DNA from 4 places in the Pseudoalteromonas sp. SR43-5 genome. Region 3 is predicted to be linked to each of the others. Evidence: predicted binding sites of a transcription regulator. Region 3 holds the regulator's gene; each other region holds the start of a gene.
The links. Region 3 encodes sigma-54, which starts transcription at its own class of promoters, with help from an activator protein. Its sites were predicted from a motif close to GTTGGCACGNNNNTNGNNT; they were not measured.
Positions count from the first base shown of each region.

Region 1: the regulator sigma-54 is predicted to act here: its motif matches at 1,896-1,914, upstream of H5090_RS12450 (TorF family putative porin).
Region 2: the regulator sigma-54 is predicted to act here: its motif matches at 1,405-1,423, upstream of glnA (glutamate--ammonia ligase).
Region 4: the regulator sigma-54 is predicted to act here: its motif matches at 1,796-1,814, upstream of H5090_RS16145 (EF-hand domain-containing protein).

Region 1 is NZ_JACJEA010000019.1:11,503-15,722, reverse strand. Features, by position in the region: gene H5090_RS12465 (M1 family aminopeptidase) at 1-237, shown strand, start outside; gene H5090_RS12460 (Bor family protein) at 421-732, shown strand; gene H5090_RS12455 (Bor/Iss family lipoprotein) at 729-1,040, shown strand; gene H5090_RS12450 (TorF family putative porin) at 1,111-1,797, opposite strand; gene H5090_RS12445 (hypothetical protein) at 2,074-3,237, opposite strand; gene H5090_RS12440 (helix-turn-helix transcriptional regulator) at 3,393-3,593, opposite strand; gene H5090_RS12435 (hypothetical protein) at 3,602-4,021, opposite strand.
Region 2 is NZ_JACJEA010000033.1:37,389-41,608, reverse strand. Features, by position in the region: gene typA (translational GTPase TypA) at 1-971, opposite strand, end outside; gene glnA (glutamate--ammonia ligase) at 1,479-2,885, shown strand; gene H5090_RS16965 (DUF4124 domain-containing protein) at 2,999-3,520, shown strand; gene glnL (nitrogen regulation protein NR(II)) at 3,603-4,220, shown strand, end outside.
Region 3 is NZ_JACJEA010000001.1:111,029-115,248, reverse strand. Features, by position in the region: gene rapZ (RNase adapter RapZ) at 1-329, opposite strand, end outside; gene ptsN (PTS IIA-like nitrogen regulatory protein PtsN) at 348-800, opposite strand; gene hpf (ribosome hibernation promoting factor) at 805-1,092, opposite strand; gene H5090_RS00560 (RNA polymerase factor sigma-54) at 1,119-2,618, opposite strand; gene lptB (LPS export ABC transporter ATP-binding protein) at 2,688-3,413, opposite strand; gene lptA (lipopolysaccharide transport periplasmic protein LptA) at 3,410-3,955, opposite strand; gene lptC (LPS export ABC transporter periplasmic protein LptC) at 3,945-4,220, opposite strand, start outside.
Region 4 is NZ_JACJEA010000030.1:8,066-12,285, reverse strand. Features, by position in the region: gene H5090_RS16155 (TrkH family potassium uptake protein) at 1-724, shown strand, start outside; gene H5090_RS16150 (flagellar brake protein) at 770-1,429, shown strand; gene H5090_RS16145 (EF-hand domain-containing protein) at 1,895-2,107, shown strand; gene H5090_RS16140 (calmodulin) at 2,248-2,460, shown strand; gene H5090_RS16135 (EF-hand domain-containing protein) at 2,536-2,751, shown strand; gene trkA (Trk system potassium transporter TrkA) at 2,833-4,209, opposite strand.

The sequences.
Region 1 (4,220 bases), on a different contig from region 3:
GGACAAGGTGAAGAAACCGAGCAACCACTCGATGAGCTAATTGATATTGCATTATTTAGCGATGATCCTGAAAACCTTCTCGCTGAAGACTTTGTGATTTACTCGCAAAAGCATCAAATAGTATCTGGTACCAATACTATTGAGCTAAAAGTAAAAGAAAAACCATTATTTGCAGGGGTTGATCCTTACATTAAGCTGGTCGACAAAGACAGTAAAAACAACTTAGCTAAGTTTTAAAGTCTATTTATTTACTAACCACTTAAACTGACTACTTTAAAGGCCGCATTTATGCGGCCTTTATGTGTAATAAACTGTATAAAACTTCATAGCGTTTCTACATATTCCCCACAGCTTTTTACGCTAATATTTTATGTTCTCTTATAAAGTTACCTTACTGGTATTTAGTTTATAAGGAAGAGTATGAAACCATTAATTATAGGGGCGATAGCATTAAGCCTCAGTGCTTGTTCTGCGGTAACCATTCAGCCACGGGCAACAGCAAAAATAACGAGCCAAGCTAATTACGAAGATAGCCGCCCATTTTATTTATGGGGATTAGTGGGTGAGCAGCGGGTAGACGTAAAACAAATATGTTCAAATACACCGGTTATTCAAATGCAGTCACAGCAAACGTTTAGTGATGGAGCGCTGAGTTTAATTACGCTTGGAATATACTCGCCTCATACCATTAAAGTGTGGTGCCAAGAGCAAGTACTAGGGGAGGCATTATGAGCATCAAGCTATTTGCAGCCGGTTGCACACTGATTATTTTAACGGGGTGTACAAATATTTACTTTGATAACGGTATGCAGAGCAAAGTAAGCAATAAGACGCTAAAAAGTTCACAGTGGCATCATAATTTTGCACTTGCGTTGTACGAGGGATCAGAGCCGTTAGATTTAACAACACATTGCCCACAAGGGGAGTGGCAAAGCGTTCATACGTATAAATCGTTTACTAATGGTTTAGCTGAGGTGGTTGTGAATCAAATTGGCCCAGCTTGGTACCCTAAAACAGTAGAAGTACAATGTACCATTTAAAGCAAAACAGCTATAAAACTAGAAAAGGGCCAAAAGGCCCTTCGTGTCGCAGCAAGTAACACATTCTTTCTTATAAATTAAAGTCTACAGAATAAGCAACGTAAGCTTTAATATCTGAGTCATCCATATCTGTATCAGATAAACCAAAAGTGAACCCATCTTTCGAAATTGATACACCGTAATCTAAGATATTATCATCGCCAATAAAGTCACCAGAGTAGTGGCCTAAGTGAAGTGCCATTTCAGTGCCGTTACTGCCAACAGCAAAACCGTAGTCAGCTGTCAGGTAAAGTGAATCACCAAAGTCTGTACCATCACCACTTGCAGCTGATGTTGCAAGTACTGAAGCACCAAATGTAAAGCCTTCAACACTGATGCTACCGTAAATTTCAGAGAAATCTGCGTCAGCTTCAGAAGCTGCATCTGGGTAAGCGTAATAAATATAGCCAACATCATAGCTAACGCTTTCGTTAATGTCGCCACCAAAGCCTGCATATAAATCAAGCTCATATGTCATTTCATCTGCCCACGATGCATTTGAAGCCCAAGTACCTGCATAAAAGCCCGATTCATTGGCGTAATCAATACCGCCTGAAATAGCTGCATCGCCCCCAGTTTGCTCTTGACCACGCCATAAGTAGTTTGATGTTGCCGCTGCATTAGCTGTTACTTCAGCATGTACGGCTGTTGATGTTAAAGATGTTGCGCCCATTAATGCTATAGCACTTATAGCGATGGTTTTTTTTAGTTTTAGCATGTCCATTTCCCGTTATATGATTTTTGCTCGCCAAGGTTTTTATTATGTATTCGGAACCTTTAGGCTGACGGCTTTTTATTGTTTAACTAACGGGATAATTGCACTGTATGTGCCAGCTTCATTATTTTTTATTAAAAATTATTTTTATACATTAAAAACATGAGCTTGTATTTTATAGATTGAGAAGAGATATGGTATGTAGGAAGATGTTGCGCACACTGCTGGTGCATAAATTAACCTAGCCGCACCATAAAAGTACGGCTAAATTAGAAGTTTTTAGCCAAATATAGTGCGCATAAGGCTAATTGTTTCGTTTACACTACGACCTTTTTGAACTTCACTCACAATTGAATCGCGCTTACTGCGAATGTGCTCAGGAATATCGTCAGCAGCAAGTGCGCGGTCTACTAAAATTTCTGCAGACTCTTTACCTCTACGCTGAGTTTTACCTGTCGTAGTTGTAGTTCGTTTAGGCTTACTTAACAGTTTGATGTAGTTAGAGTTATCTGGTGTTTTTGCATCAGCATAGTGAAAGAAACATGGGATTAGTGCTTTAATAGCAACTAATTGTTCTTCTAACTCATTACTAGGTTTAGCCATTTTGTACCATGACATAGCTTGAATACCTTTTACAATATCTTGCCAGTAACGCTCAAAATCACTATTTTTTAGTTTAGAAACACCAAGGGCACCGCATAATGCATCTAATCGATTGTTTGTGATCGGAGTAAATATATCAGGGCGACGCATTGCAAGCAGTCGTGTTGCAGGCGCAAGTGTTGGTTTTTCATTATTGTCGGTGAATATTTTTGAATAAGCAGCAACAAATTGTTGATATTCGTATTGAGTAATGTCACCTTCAAGTGGAATATTTACTAGTGCATCGTCAAAGGCACCTGGTAAATCGCCAAGCATTTGATGAAAGCTCTTCGCACTTTTTGTTGATGCAAACCATTCAACGTCAAAGTTGTATGTGCTTGGATCAAGTGATGCCATGTGCTTACCGCTAAACGCAAGTAAGTCTTCAGGAATCATATCTTTAAGAGATTGTTCACGAATGCTTTTAATGTAGTCTACTAAGCGAAGCTGTTCATCAAGAGCAATAACGTCTTTGTGTTGTTCTACAAATACACTTACTACAGGCCACGGAGCAATACGTAAAGTTTTAACCTGTAAAAAGCTGATAGCTGAAATAAGCTGATCGTGTAGCTTCTTAAGTACTGGTAATTGCTGCGGCTCTAGTAAGTCGTAGTTCATACGATCTCTGCTTGCACTTAGCAATTCGTAACACCAAGGTAAAAAATCATCAGGGTGGTTTTCTACTTTCACGGCCATAAGGTTAAGGCTTAATTCTGAAGATTGCTTCAGAATGTTCTGATAGATTTGATTTTCTTGTTCGCCTAGCGTCATTTTTGACGGTGAAATTAGCAGTTTTTTCATGCCTTGTAGAATCTCCGGTTTAGATATATATTTTTTTGCTGGTCTATTTTAGCGCAATTACGTTAATAACAACAGCGCTGTCCTCCATACGTTGTAATTGAAGTAGCTAAATCGGTGTTTTTGCTAATAGAATGAGACTAACGCTTTAACATGTATCAATCATTTTTATCTAGTACAAAGAGACTTTCAACTGAGGTATTAAAATGCTTTGCTATTTTTAGAGCAATTATTACCGAAGGGGTAAATCGTGCCGTTTCTACTGTACTAATAGTCTTACGTGAAACCGCAATTAGATCAGCCAAGTCTTGTTGAGAAAGGCCTGCTTCTTTGCGGTATTTTGCAATTTTATTTTGCACTTTTGCTCCTAATCTTTGCTTTGCCAAAGAATTGATACGCCGTATATTAAACTCATTACAGCAAGGTAAAATGTAGCCATCATGCTGTGAGAAACTTCTAAAGCAAGAGTATCGGAGAGTAAGTACACGCCACCCATACTAAAAAGTAAGCCAAGCATGACATGTTTATAGGCAATAGTGTCGATGGTATTTAAATACTCATCTTTATATGTAAGGTGGTATTTCATTCTCCATGTAAACCCGCCTCTGATCACAAACATAAAGAATGAACCTAAAAAAGCAGCAGTTCCTAAAAACAATAGTGGGGCTGATGTTTGATTAAGCATTGGGTAAACACTAATGATTAATAAAGTGACCCCCATGAATAATGAAAACCATGCATTTTGGCCCATAAATTTTTCTTCACTTTTAATATCGTAATTAGACATAGCTCATTTCCTTTTAAAATTTTTACAATATGTAACCTGTAGGTATCAATGTAACCTTAAGGTTTCATTGGGTCAATATTTATTTGTAACCTAAAGGTATCAAAATGTTTCAGGGGCGATTCAGGATGGGAATGTAATATCTAATAAAAAGCTTTTTTATCAGAACGACAATGATTTTAAGGCTAACACTCGCTATGAT
Region 2 (4,220 bases), on a different contig from region 3:
CCTTCTTTACCACAGAAAGGTGAGTTATTTACAGAGAATGTCATTGTTACAGTTGGCTCATCAACACTTAGTGGTGGTAATGCTTCAACGTTTCCTGGGAAACAAACTGTATCAGAAATCTTAAGCTCACCAATACCTGTTACAGTTACGATGTTACCAGCGTAAGCTCTATCAGTTTCGATACGCTCAAGACCTAGGTAGCTTTGTACTGCACCAATTTTACCATTACGTGTAGTGCCATCAGCACTGATAATAGTAACTTGTTGGTTAGGAGCAACAGAACCACGTTTAATACGACCAATACCAACTACACCAACATAAGAGTTGTAATCTAGTTGAGAAATTTGCATTTGGAAGTCACCTTCAGGATCTGCATCCGGTGGTGATACTTCTTCAACGATCATCTTGAACATAGGTTCCATGTTGTCTGATGGTTCGTCTAAATCTAGTGTTGCCCAACCGTTGATTGCTGAAGCGTAGATTACTTTAAAGTCTAACTGTTCGTCAGTCGCGCCAAGGTTGTCGAATAAATCAAAGATTTGATCCATAACCCAATCTGGACGAGCGCCTGGCTTATCAATTTTATTGATAACGACGATTGGCTTTAAGCCTTGCGCGAATGCTTTTTGCGTAACGAAACGCGTTTGCGGCATTGGACCTTCTTGAGCATCAACAAGTAATAATACTGAGTCAGCCATCGAAAGTACGCGTTCAACTTCACCACCGAAATCGGCGTGTCCCGGGGTATCTACGATATTGATATGGTAGTCATTCCAAGAAATGGCTGTGTTTTTAGCCAAAATGGTAATACCACGTTCTTTCTCAATGTCGTTTGAGTCCATCACGCGCTCTTCGTTACCGCCGCGTGTTTCTAATGTACCTGATTGCTCAAGTAGTTTGTCAACCAGTGTTGTTTTACCATGGTCAACGTGCGCGATAATCGCTATATTTCTTAACTGTTCGATGCTCATATATTTACTCAGAGAAATTAAATTCTCATTGATCCTGCAAGATCTACGCACTCATCCACGCTTTCGCGAGATGTCCCAGCATAGGATTTAAAAGGGCGCATATTATCCCTCATTAATGACATGGATGAAAGTTTATCCAATATAAATTTCAAAACTTTCTCAATACTTTTACTAAGTATCTGTTTTATATATGACAATTATATGAATTAAATTTCAAATTTTTTTTGAAAAACAGCCTTTTTGGCTATTTTGCTGATCTTTTTGGTACTCTTTTGCATTTAGGTTATGCTATTTCCGAGCGATTAAATTAGCAGCAAATTGTGCCCTGTAAATTTTGCACCAAAAAGGAAAATTTACGCACCAACATAGTGCGTTTGTACATTCCATTTTGATGCAACGATATTTTTTTAATTTATAAACAGCTAGTTATAAAAATGGCACAAAATCAGCTTAGTAAATCCCAAAGCAATTATGCAGCAATAACAAAACCCAATAGTTGGAGGACACATGTCACAATCGGTTTTAGATTTTATTAAAGAAAATGACGTTAAGTTCATTGATTTACGCTTTACTGACACTAAGGGTAAAGAACAACATGTATCTATTCCTCATCACCAAGTTGATGAAGACTTTTTTGAAGACGGTAAAATGTTTGACGGTTCTTCAATTGCAGGCTGGAAAGGCATAAACGAATCAGACATGGTATTAATGCCAGTTGCTGACTCAATCAAACTAGACCCTTTCACTGAAGAATCAACATTAATCGTACGTTGTGACGTAGTAGAGCCTTCAACGCTTCAAGGTTATGAGCGCGACCCGCGTTCTGTTGCTAAGCGTGCTGAAGATTACATGCGCTCTACAGGTATTGCAGATACAGTTTTATTTGGCCCTGAGCCAGAGTTTTTCGTATTTGACGACGTTAAATACAAATCAGATATGTCTGGTTCTATGTACAAAATTGATTCTAAGCAAGCTGCTTGGAACTCAGATAAAGAATATGCAGATGGCAACACAGGTCACCGTCCAGGTATTAAAGGCGGTTACTTCCCAGTTGCTCCTGTTGATGACTTCCAAGATTGGCGTTCAGCTACGTGTCTAGTCCTAGAAGAAATGGGCCAAGTAGTAGAAGCACATCACCACGAAGTTGCAACAGCAGGTCAAAACGAGATTGCTACTCGCTTTAATACAATGGTATTAAAAGCGGATGAAATCCAAGAAATGAAATATGTTATCCATAACATGGCTCACTTATACGGTAAAACAGCAACGTTTATGCCTAAGCCAGTTGTTGGTGATAACGGTTCTGGTATGCATTGTCACCAGTCACTTGCTAAAGATGGTGTAAACCTTTTTGCTGGTGATAAGTACGGCGGCCTTTCTGAAGATGCGCTTTACTACATTGGCGGTATCATCAAGCATGCTAAAGCAATTAACGCTTTTGCAAATGCCTCTACTAACTCGTACAAACGTTTAGTACCAGGTTTTGAAGCACCAGTTATGCTTGCATACTCTGCACGTAACCGTTCTGCATCAATCCGTATCCCAGTGGTTCCATCTGAAAAAGGTCGTCGTATTGAAGTACGCTTCCCAGATCCAACTGCTAACCCATACCTTGCTTTCTCAGCAATGCTTATGGCTGGCCTTGATGGTATCAAAAACAAAATCCACCCTGGCGATGCTATGGATAAAGATTTATATGACCTACCAGCTGAAGAAGCAGCAGAAATCCCAACTGTTGCAGCATCACTTGACGAAGCACTATCTGCACTTAGCGCAGACCGTGAATTCTTAACTCAAGGTGGCGTATTCACTGACGACTTAATCGATGCTTACATCGAACTTAAATCTAAAGAAGTTGAAAAGCTTAACATGACAACTCACCCAGTTGAGTTTGAAATGTACTACAGCTGTTAATTTAGCTGTATAAAATATGTGTGTTCTCAAGCCCGCTTTGCGGGCTTTTTTAATGGTAAAATTAATCAATCTCCACTAAAGTTAAGTTACCGACAAAAATGCAGGGCTGCAGAGTGAACAACAAGATTTTATTACTATTAATTGCTTTAGGATTAAGCAATTATGGTTACGCTGGTGAAACAAAGATATACGCTTGGAAAGATAAAAATGGCGTATTAGTGTTCTCTGACACCCCTCATAAAGGTGCTAAAGAGGTAAAGCTTACCAGCCAAGATCTTAATATGCCTGCAACAAATACTGACATTTTTGACGAGCAACCCCAGCCCCAACAAGCGGCCTTTAGTATTGCCATTTCCTCACCTGATCATAACCAGACTATTCGTGAAAATACCGGCACTGTTTATGTTACTAGCCGAATAAAACCACGCTTTGAAACTGGTTTTACTATACAACTTTTTATTGATGGCAAAGCACATGGCCCAGCCAGTGACAGTTCAACCTTTGCAATAAGAGATGTAGAACGTGGTGAGCACACACTACAATTAAAGCTTTTTAATAGTAAAAACCAAGTTATTGCTATAAGTGAGCCCTGCATATTTTTTATGCACCGAAAAGGGCTAAACCTAAGTAACTAAATTGGGGCATTACTAAACGTGCAGCAGTGTATTTTACTATATAACTTGCTTGTAAATATTCACGCACTAAAATGGTGCAGCTATGATTAATAATAAAAACTTTAGCCCTGAGCTACTCGATGCTATTTGGCAAAATCAAACAACCGCTATCATGTTGCTTGATAAAAACTTCACCGTTGTCTATGCCAATACCAGTACTAGCGAACTGCTTGGCCTTGGTAACAAGCGCCTATTAGATCAGCCTTTCGATAGTCTTTTTAATTACCATTCAATCGATTTGCAGCGTATAGAACAATACTCATTAGTTGAAGGTGTAGATTGCCAGCAGCACAGAGCTGACGTGGTTTTTAGCGATTCTCGCCATGCAAAAGTAGCCGTAAGTACACGACAAATTAAGTTTGATGGCTCACTTTATATTTTATTTGAGTGGCGCCAAACCGATGACGAAATTAAGCACGACCAAGCGTCTAATCAAATGCATCAATACCAAGCAGCCCGAAATCTAATAAGAGGCTTAGCTCACGAAATTAAAAATCCTTTAGGTGGAATTCGCGGAGCGGCGCAGTTATTGCAGTATGAGGTTGATCAACAAGAAAGAGACCAATGTGCTGAACTTATCATTGAGCAAGCTGACCGATTACGTGAATTAGTAGATAGGCTTTTAGGGCCAAATCAGCTTCCGCAAAAATCGTATGGCAAT
Region 3 (4,220 bases):
AACGAGTCTATTGATAGTGGGTGTAATCTGCGTGTTTCAGAAAAGCGTTTGATCAATGTCTGATCGTCACTATCTAAATAAAATAACGTAGGGTTTGCAAAGCCTGGTAAGTATTCAAGAATATCGTTAAATTCATCTTGTTCTTTAGGTATGTTGCGCACATCTATGCTAACAGCAATTTTATCGTAGCTATCAGACACACTGCGAACTAATGAAGGTAGTAGGTTTACTGGAATATTATCTACGCAATAATAACCTAAATCTTCTACAACGCGCAAAGCAACCGACTTTCCAGAACCAGAACGGCCGCTTATGATAATTAACTCCATTTAACACCCTTTATAAAACTATGATTGATCGACAATAACTTGGTAAAGCTCAGTATCAGATTTTGCACTGCGTAACTGTTTACAAAAATCTTTGTTGTTTAGTTTATCAGCAATGGTTGCTAGAGTCTTTAAGTGCTGCTGGTTATCGCCATCTGGTACGATGAGTGCGACAAAAATATCAACAGGGCGATTATCGATTGCATCAAAGTTTATTGGAGTTTCGCTAACGAGCACTAAAGCCAAAGGCTCTTCTGCACCGCTCATTCTTCCATGAGGAATAGCAATGCCACGTCCTATACCTGTACTACCTAATTTCTCTCTGCTCATTAAAGCATTAAGAATATCTTGTTGCGGTAAATACGGAAGTTTGTCGTGAGCAAGTTCGCTAATGAACTCTAAAATTCTTTTTTTGCTATTAAAAAGGACCGCAGCTTTGCTGCAGTCCTGGCATATAAGTGAACTTAATTTCATCATATTAGTGTCGAGCAAGCTTCTCTTTGTGTTTGATTACTTGGCGATCGAGCTTGTCGATCAACGAGTCAATAGCGGCATACATATCTTGATGTTCTGTAGAGGCAAATAGCTCAGCACCGCTTACGTGTATTGTGGCTTCTGCTTTTTGATTTAATTTTTCTACATCGAGAATGACATGAACATTATTAATATGATCAGAGTGTCTTTCAAGCTTCGCAAATTTAGTATTAATATAGTCTCTTAGTGAATCGGTTAATTCTACGTGACGACCAGTTAAGTTTAGTTGCATAAGCATTACCCTCTTAGTTTAGCGTCTTAAATCAGACTTTTACGCTGATTTGACGGTGGAATAGCAAGAGATTCGCGGTATTTTGCGATTGTACGTCTCGCTACTTTAATTCCTTGCTCAGCCAATATATCCGCTATTTTGCTATCACTCAATGGTTTTGCTGAGTTTTCTGCTGCGATTAATTTTCGGATAAGCGCACGTATTGCTGTAGATGAACATTCACCACCGTTTTCAGTACTTACATGGCTTGAGAAAAAATATTTAAGCTCAAATATACCACGGGGTGTATGCATGTACTTTTGAGTAGTTACGCGAGAAATTGTCGATTCGTGCATTTCTACCATTTCAGCAACATCATTTAAAACCATTGGTTTCATGGCTTCAGGGCCATGTTCAAAAAAGCCTTGTTGTTGCTTAACAATACAATTAGTAACTTTTAATAGCGTGTCGTTTCTACTTTCTAAGCTTTTAATAAACCATTTAGCTTCTTGTAAATGTGAGCGAATAAACTGGCTGTCGCCACTTGATTTTACAGTGCGAGACATTGCTGCGTATTGGCTATTAACACGAATTTTAGGCATGCTATCTGGGTTTAATTCGACAACCCAGCGGCCTTTAATTTTTTTAACTGACACATCAGGAATAACATACTCAGATTCTTCCCTTACAATAGTATCTGCAGGTTTTGGGTTGAGAGTATGTATTAGTGTCATTACTTCTTTAAGCTCTTCTTCTTTGAGCTTAGTTTTTTTCATTAATGTACGATAGTCGCGAGCTGCTAATAGATCAATATGCTCGGTTAAAATCATTTTCGTTTCATTAATATAAGGTGTTTCTTTATCAAATTGATTAAGCTGAATACACAAACACTCTTGTAAACTACGTGCAGCAATACCAACAGGATCAAACAGTTGGATGCGTTTTAATACCGCTTCAATTTCATCAAGTTCGACTTCGTTATCATCTTCGTTTTCTTGATTAAAGCTTTCTAAAATCTCTTCGCAGCTTAGTGTTAAAATACCTGAATCATCGACAGCTTCTACAATAGCAATAGCAATAGCTTCGTCTGTAGGGCTAAATGGCGTTAGTTGTAATTGCCACATTAAATACTCATGGAGCGTTTCAGTAGAGGCGCCTTGGTATATTGATTCGTCTTCAGGCATTGGACCTGATGAGGCTGCAGGAGCGGCACTCATGTACTCATCCCAACTGACATCCATAGCCATGTCGTCACTTAGCGTGTCTTTTGCAAGTGCTTCACCAGTATCTTGTTCGTATTCGCTCGGAGCATCATCAGCAGATGCGCTAACAGTTATGTCATCGGTATCAGCTTTTTGCTCGTTTTTACCAGCAGCGTCTTCGGAATAGTCTGCCTCTTCAACCTCTAATAGTGGATTACTGTCGAGAGCTTCTTGTATTTCTTGCTGGAGATCCAATGTACTGAGTTGCAACAAACGAATAGCTTGTTGCAACTGTGGAGTCATTGTAAGTTGCTGGCCCATGCGCAGCTGTAGTGATTGCCTCATGTATCTCTAACAATCCTTTTATGTTGTTATAATTAATACTAGCAGATGCTTAAAGACATGGCGTAAATGTTACAGCCTAAATTGCTCGCCTAAGTAAACATCGCGTACTGTTTTATCATTTAATACGTGTTCTGGAGTACCTGATGCAATCAGCTCCCCATGAGAAACAATGTAGGCTTTTTCACAAACATCAAGGGTCTCTCTTACGTTATGGTCGGTAATTAATACACCAATCCCACGATTTTTAAGATGTTCTATTATTTTCTTTATATCTAATACCGAAATAGGGTCAACACCGGCAAACGGTTCATCCAGTAATATAAATTTAGGATCTGCTGCCAGCGCTCGTGCTATTTCTACACGACGACGTTCTCCCCCCGATAATGCCATACCTTGGCTATCACGAATGTGTTGTATGCTAAATTCATCTAATAAGTTATTGAGCGTGTCTTCTCTGGCTTGTTTATTTAGTTCTTTGCGCGTTTCTAAAATGGCCATTAAGTTTTGATAAACAGTCAGCTTTCTAAAAATCGATGACTCTTGTGGTAAGTAGCCTATGCCTAATCTAGCACGACTATGCATAGGTAAAAGAGTAATATCGTTATCATCAATAGATATTTTACCTTTGTCGCTAGGAACAAGCCCTACAATCATATAAAAAGTCGTTGTTTTACCAGCACCGTTAGGGCCAAGTAAGCCAACTATACTGCCAGCTTGTACTTCAAGGCCGACGTTTTTTACAACTTCACGACCTTTATAGCTTTTTGCTAATAGTTCTGCTTTTAATGTGCTCATGGTTGACCTTTATCGCCTTTTTTACTTTTTTTAGTTTCGATCGGTACTAAAATTGTGTGAACGCGGTCAGTTGAGTTTTCATCTTTTTCGGCACTGATGAGCTGCTGCTCTATGTCGTAGGTAATACTTTTAGCATTTATTTTTTGTCCGGCTTGCGAAACTTGTGCATTACCAACAAGCGTTAAAAAACGCTTAGATACATCATAACGTACTTCGTCAGCACTGGCGCTCATAGTCGTGCCGTCTGATTGCTTTTCTTCAAAGTGCGCAGGGCTACCTGTGGCAATTAATAATTGTTTATTATCACCAAGTTCATCACGTTTGTGTACTTCGAGGCGATCGGCTGTAATGCGGCGATTACCGTGAATAATCTCAACGTTTTTCTCAAAAATACCCACATTAGCTTTCAATTGACCTTCTTGCTTGTCGGCACTTATTGAAATTTGATTGGCAGCAGGTTGCGTGTTTTGCTCTGCAGCACTACTATTAAACGCTAGTATAAGTGTAGGAATTATAAGTGATTTTAATATTTTATTGGTCATAATATATGGTTCGCGTATGGTTAATTAGTTTTATCACTTCGGTTTTCAAGTCGGCTTCTAGGCCTTTACCGGTGATTTTTAAATTGGGTCCAGTGATAATGACGGGTTGCTCCGAACGCATTGTTAATAACTTTATATCAACCTGAATATTATCAGCATTGATTTTGTCTATCATGGCGTTATCGGTTAAATTTTTGGCAACCACATTACCTTCTAAAATTAATTGTTTATCTTCATATAATGTTGCTTCGTCTGCATTTATTTG
Region 4 (4,220 bases), on a different contig from region 3:
GTTCTTTTTAATTATTGCCGCTGTTAACTTCTCCCTGCATTACGCCGCAGTGGCGAGCCGAAATATACAAGTTTATATTAGAGACCCAGAGTTTAAGGTGTTTTTGTGTATTCAATTAGCGCTGGTGGTTATTTGTTTTACCGTACTTTCCTCTAACGAAATATTTGCTAATGGCGATGAAACCCTCGATCAGGCGTTATTTCAAGCTGTTTCAATGAGTACAACAGCAGGCTTTGCTACTGATAACTTTTCAACATGGCCTTTGTTTTTACCTATTTTACTTATATTTTCGAGCTTTATTGGTGGCTGTGCAGGCTCTACCGGTGGTGGTATGAAAGTAGTGCGCGTATTTTTACTTTATTTGCAGGGCGTGCGTGAGCTCAATCGTTTAGTGCACCCACGGGCTATATATTCAATCAAGCTGGGTCGTAAGGCGTTGCCAGACAAAGTAGTAGAAGCCGTGTGGGGATTTTTCTCTGCATATGCGCTTGTATTTATTATTATCATGTTAGCGCTTATGGGCACGGGTATGGATAACATAACTGCGTTCTCAGCCACTGCGGCTTGTTTAAATAACTTAGGGCCTGGCTTAGGAGATGTAGCGTCGCATTATGGTGCTATAACCGATGGTGCTAAATGGTTGCTTACTATTGCAATGGTGTTTGGTCGCCTAGAAATATTTACTTTATTAGTGTTATTTACGCCTACTTTTTGGCGTGGATAAACGAGCGGCTTAAGTTTTAAATTACAAAATATTGGAAAAAGGGATATGCCAACAAATTTAGAAAAGCTAAAGCATATAGGTGTAGGCAGTTTAGTTGACCTAGAAATATTAACACCTACAAGCAGTAAGCGTGTTAAAACTGAATTAGTTGGTTTACTCGATAAACAGTTTATTATTTTAAATTATCCCAATGCTAAGCGTTTACCTGCAGCGAGTGACTATTTACGTGATGGTGTAATGGTTGTTGTAAGAGCACTGATTGAAGGCAGTGGCGGGCAAGTTATTGCGTTTCGCCAGCAAATTATGTCAGTAGCCTCTCATCCCGCTAAACTCGTCTTTATTAATTTTCCTAAGCAAGTGCAGCTATTTGCGCTACGCTCGCAAACACGCATACCTACCTTGTTACCTGCAAAGCTAAAACTAAGTGACGATAGAGTGCTTGAAGGCCTTATTAAAGACATTTCACTCACTGGTGTAATGTTTGATATTAGAGGCGATCAGCAAGCTGAAGGTATTAAAGATATGCAATGCACTGTCGTACTCAATAGTAGTGATAAAGATTTTGAAGGTGAAATTTGCAGTGTTAAAGAGCATGTCGCAGGTGTGCACTGCGGAATTAAGCTACTAGCAAGCGAGGATGAAATGAAAACCTTTATGAAAGAGCATTTTATAGACCCATCTGCGCTTGAGCCCACCGTTGACTAAATCGTTTTTCGCTTATTTGCAACAAAATGTCGTTTTACGTGAGTATTTATAAAGTGTTTTTTTGTTTTTATATAATTAAAAATATTATTCATATAAAACAATGTTTTACGTATTTTTTGTTATGGCTTGTTTTTTGTTGTTATAGCTACTTCGTTAAAATTAACCTTAATTATTTTTTAAAATCCCTCCTTTTATAGCTCTACATTTTAAAATGTATCTTTTTATATAAACATAACTAGTTGTTTTTAATGGCTTTATTTTTTCACCTCTAAAGCGTGTTGCGAAAAGGCAACAGTAATGACTCTGAAAATTCCTACTTATTGTATGTTTTGTTTTTAACTTTTTGAAAGTTAATGGCTTTTCAATGTTGGCATTTAAGTTGTAATAGTCAGGGTGTACTGAACGAAATCGTGATTCAAAGTGAAACACTTAATCGCACACACATAAATTTGAAGGATACATATTATGAAAAGCATTAATAAAACTTTAGCACTTATCGCTATTGCATCTTCTTCAGCCGCTTTTGCAGCAACAGATTTTGACACACTTGATGTAGACGGCAGTGGCACAATTAGCCAAGCAGAAGCATCAGTAGACGCAAAATTAATGAGCATGTTTTCTGAGCTTGATACTGACCAAAATGGTGAGTTATCAAAAGAAGAATTTTCAGAAGCTTAATTAAAAAGTATTTATCCTGAGTTGCCAAAGACAACCTAAGTAGGCAAGGGAGCTTACGAAAGAGGATAACAAGGAAGTGAAAAATTACGTTTTAAGTTAAACGAAGCAATTTTTTTGATAGAACATTGAAGGATTAAGTTATGAAACATTTAAATAAAGCATTAGCACTTATAGTACTAGCATCTTCTTCAGCTGCATTTGCAGCATCAGATTTTGACAGCCTTGATATCGATGGTAGCGGCACAATTAGCCCAAGCGAAGCGGCTGTCGATACCGATTTAATGGCTGAATTTATTGAGCTAGATACCGACGGTAGCGGCGAGCTTTCTAAAGAAGAATTCGCTAATTACTAATCTTTTTTCAGATTAAACATTTTTCACAGTCAGGGATCTTTGAAAAGGACTTCCCATATTACTAGGAATATTATTATGAAAACATTCAATACAACACTTGCAGTTATCGTTTTAGCATCTTCATCAGCAGCATATGCTGCAGTAGATTTTGCCTCTTTTGATGCAGATGGCGACGGTGCGATTACAATGGAAGAAGCGAAGGTTAACCCTCAACTTGTGAAGATTTTTGATGATTTAGATACTGATGGAAATGGTGAAATCTCTAAAGAAGAGTTTTCAAAGGTACAGTAATCAATATTCGAAGATACTCCACTAAAGCCGCCTTAGTCAGCGGCTTTTTTGTATTTTAAATTAACTAATTAGCGTAACTAGTTAAAGGAATATAGCACTTACTTGGAATAGTTTTTCTACAACGGTAATATGTTTTTTGTCGATTAAAAACATAATGACATGATCGCCCGACATAATAATTGTATCATCGTGAGCTATCAGTACATCGTCATTACGTACTATTGCGCCAATAGTTGTACCCGCTGGAAGTTTTATGTCGGCAATCGCGCGACCAACAACTTTAGATGTGCTTTCATCACCATGAGCAACCGCTTCTATGGCTTCTGCCGCACCTTTACGCAGTGAATACACATTAACAATATCACCACGGCGTACGTGCGTTAATAACGCTGATATTGTTGCTTGTTGTGGCGATATGGCAATGTCTATTTCGCCGCCTTGTACCAAATCAACGTAAGCACCACGCTGGATAAGCACCATGGTTTTCTGTGCGCCCATACGTTTTGCAAGCATGGCTGACATAATGTTTGCTTCATCGTCATTGGTTACGGCAATAAACACATCTACTTGTTCAATATGCTCTTCTGAGAGCAGTTCTTGATCAGATGCGTCACCACAAAAAACGACCGTGTTATCGAGCATTTCTGAGAGTTGCTCAGCACGTTCTTTACTGCGTTCAATTAGTTTAACGGTGTGGTTTTTTTCAAGTGAGCGGGCAAGGCCTGCCCCAATGTTACCGCCACCAGCTATCATAATTTTTTTGTACGAACGCTCAAGTTTTTGTAGCTCGTTCATTACTGCGCGTATATGTTTTGTAGCGGCAATAAAGAATACTTCGTCATCGGCTTCAATAACGGTGGTACCCAATGGTTTTATTGCTTTACCTTGACGATAAATAGCGGCAACACGAGTTTCTACATTAGGAATATGTTCTTTAAGTGCAGATAACGCATAACCTACAAGTAAACCGCCATAGTAAGCTTTTACGGCTACTAACGAGAGCATGCCATCAGCAAACTGCAATACTTGCAGAGCACCAGGGTAGTCAATTAAACGGCGAATATACTTAGTGACCAGTGCTTCGGGAGCAATGTAATGATCGATTGGTAAATCATCGTTTTGAAATAGTTTTTCGCGGTATTTTAAATATTGCTCTGAGCGAATGCGGGCAATTTTAGTGGGCGTTTTAAAAATACTGTACGCCACTTGGCATGCAACCATGTTCACTTCATCTGAACTGGTTACCGCTATAATCATATCGGCATCTTCAGCACCTGCACGGCGTAATACATCAGGATGCGCACTGTGGCCCATAACCCCTTGTAAGTCGTACTTATCTTGAAGTTCACGTAATCGGTTACCGTCTATATCAACAACGGTAATTTCGTTTTGTTCGCCAACTAAGTTTTCAGCAAGCGTAGCACCAACTTGCCCGGCACCGAGTATAATTATTTTCATTATTTACCCGT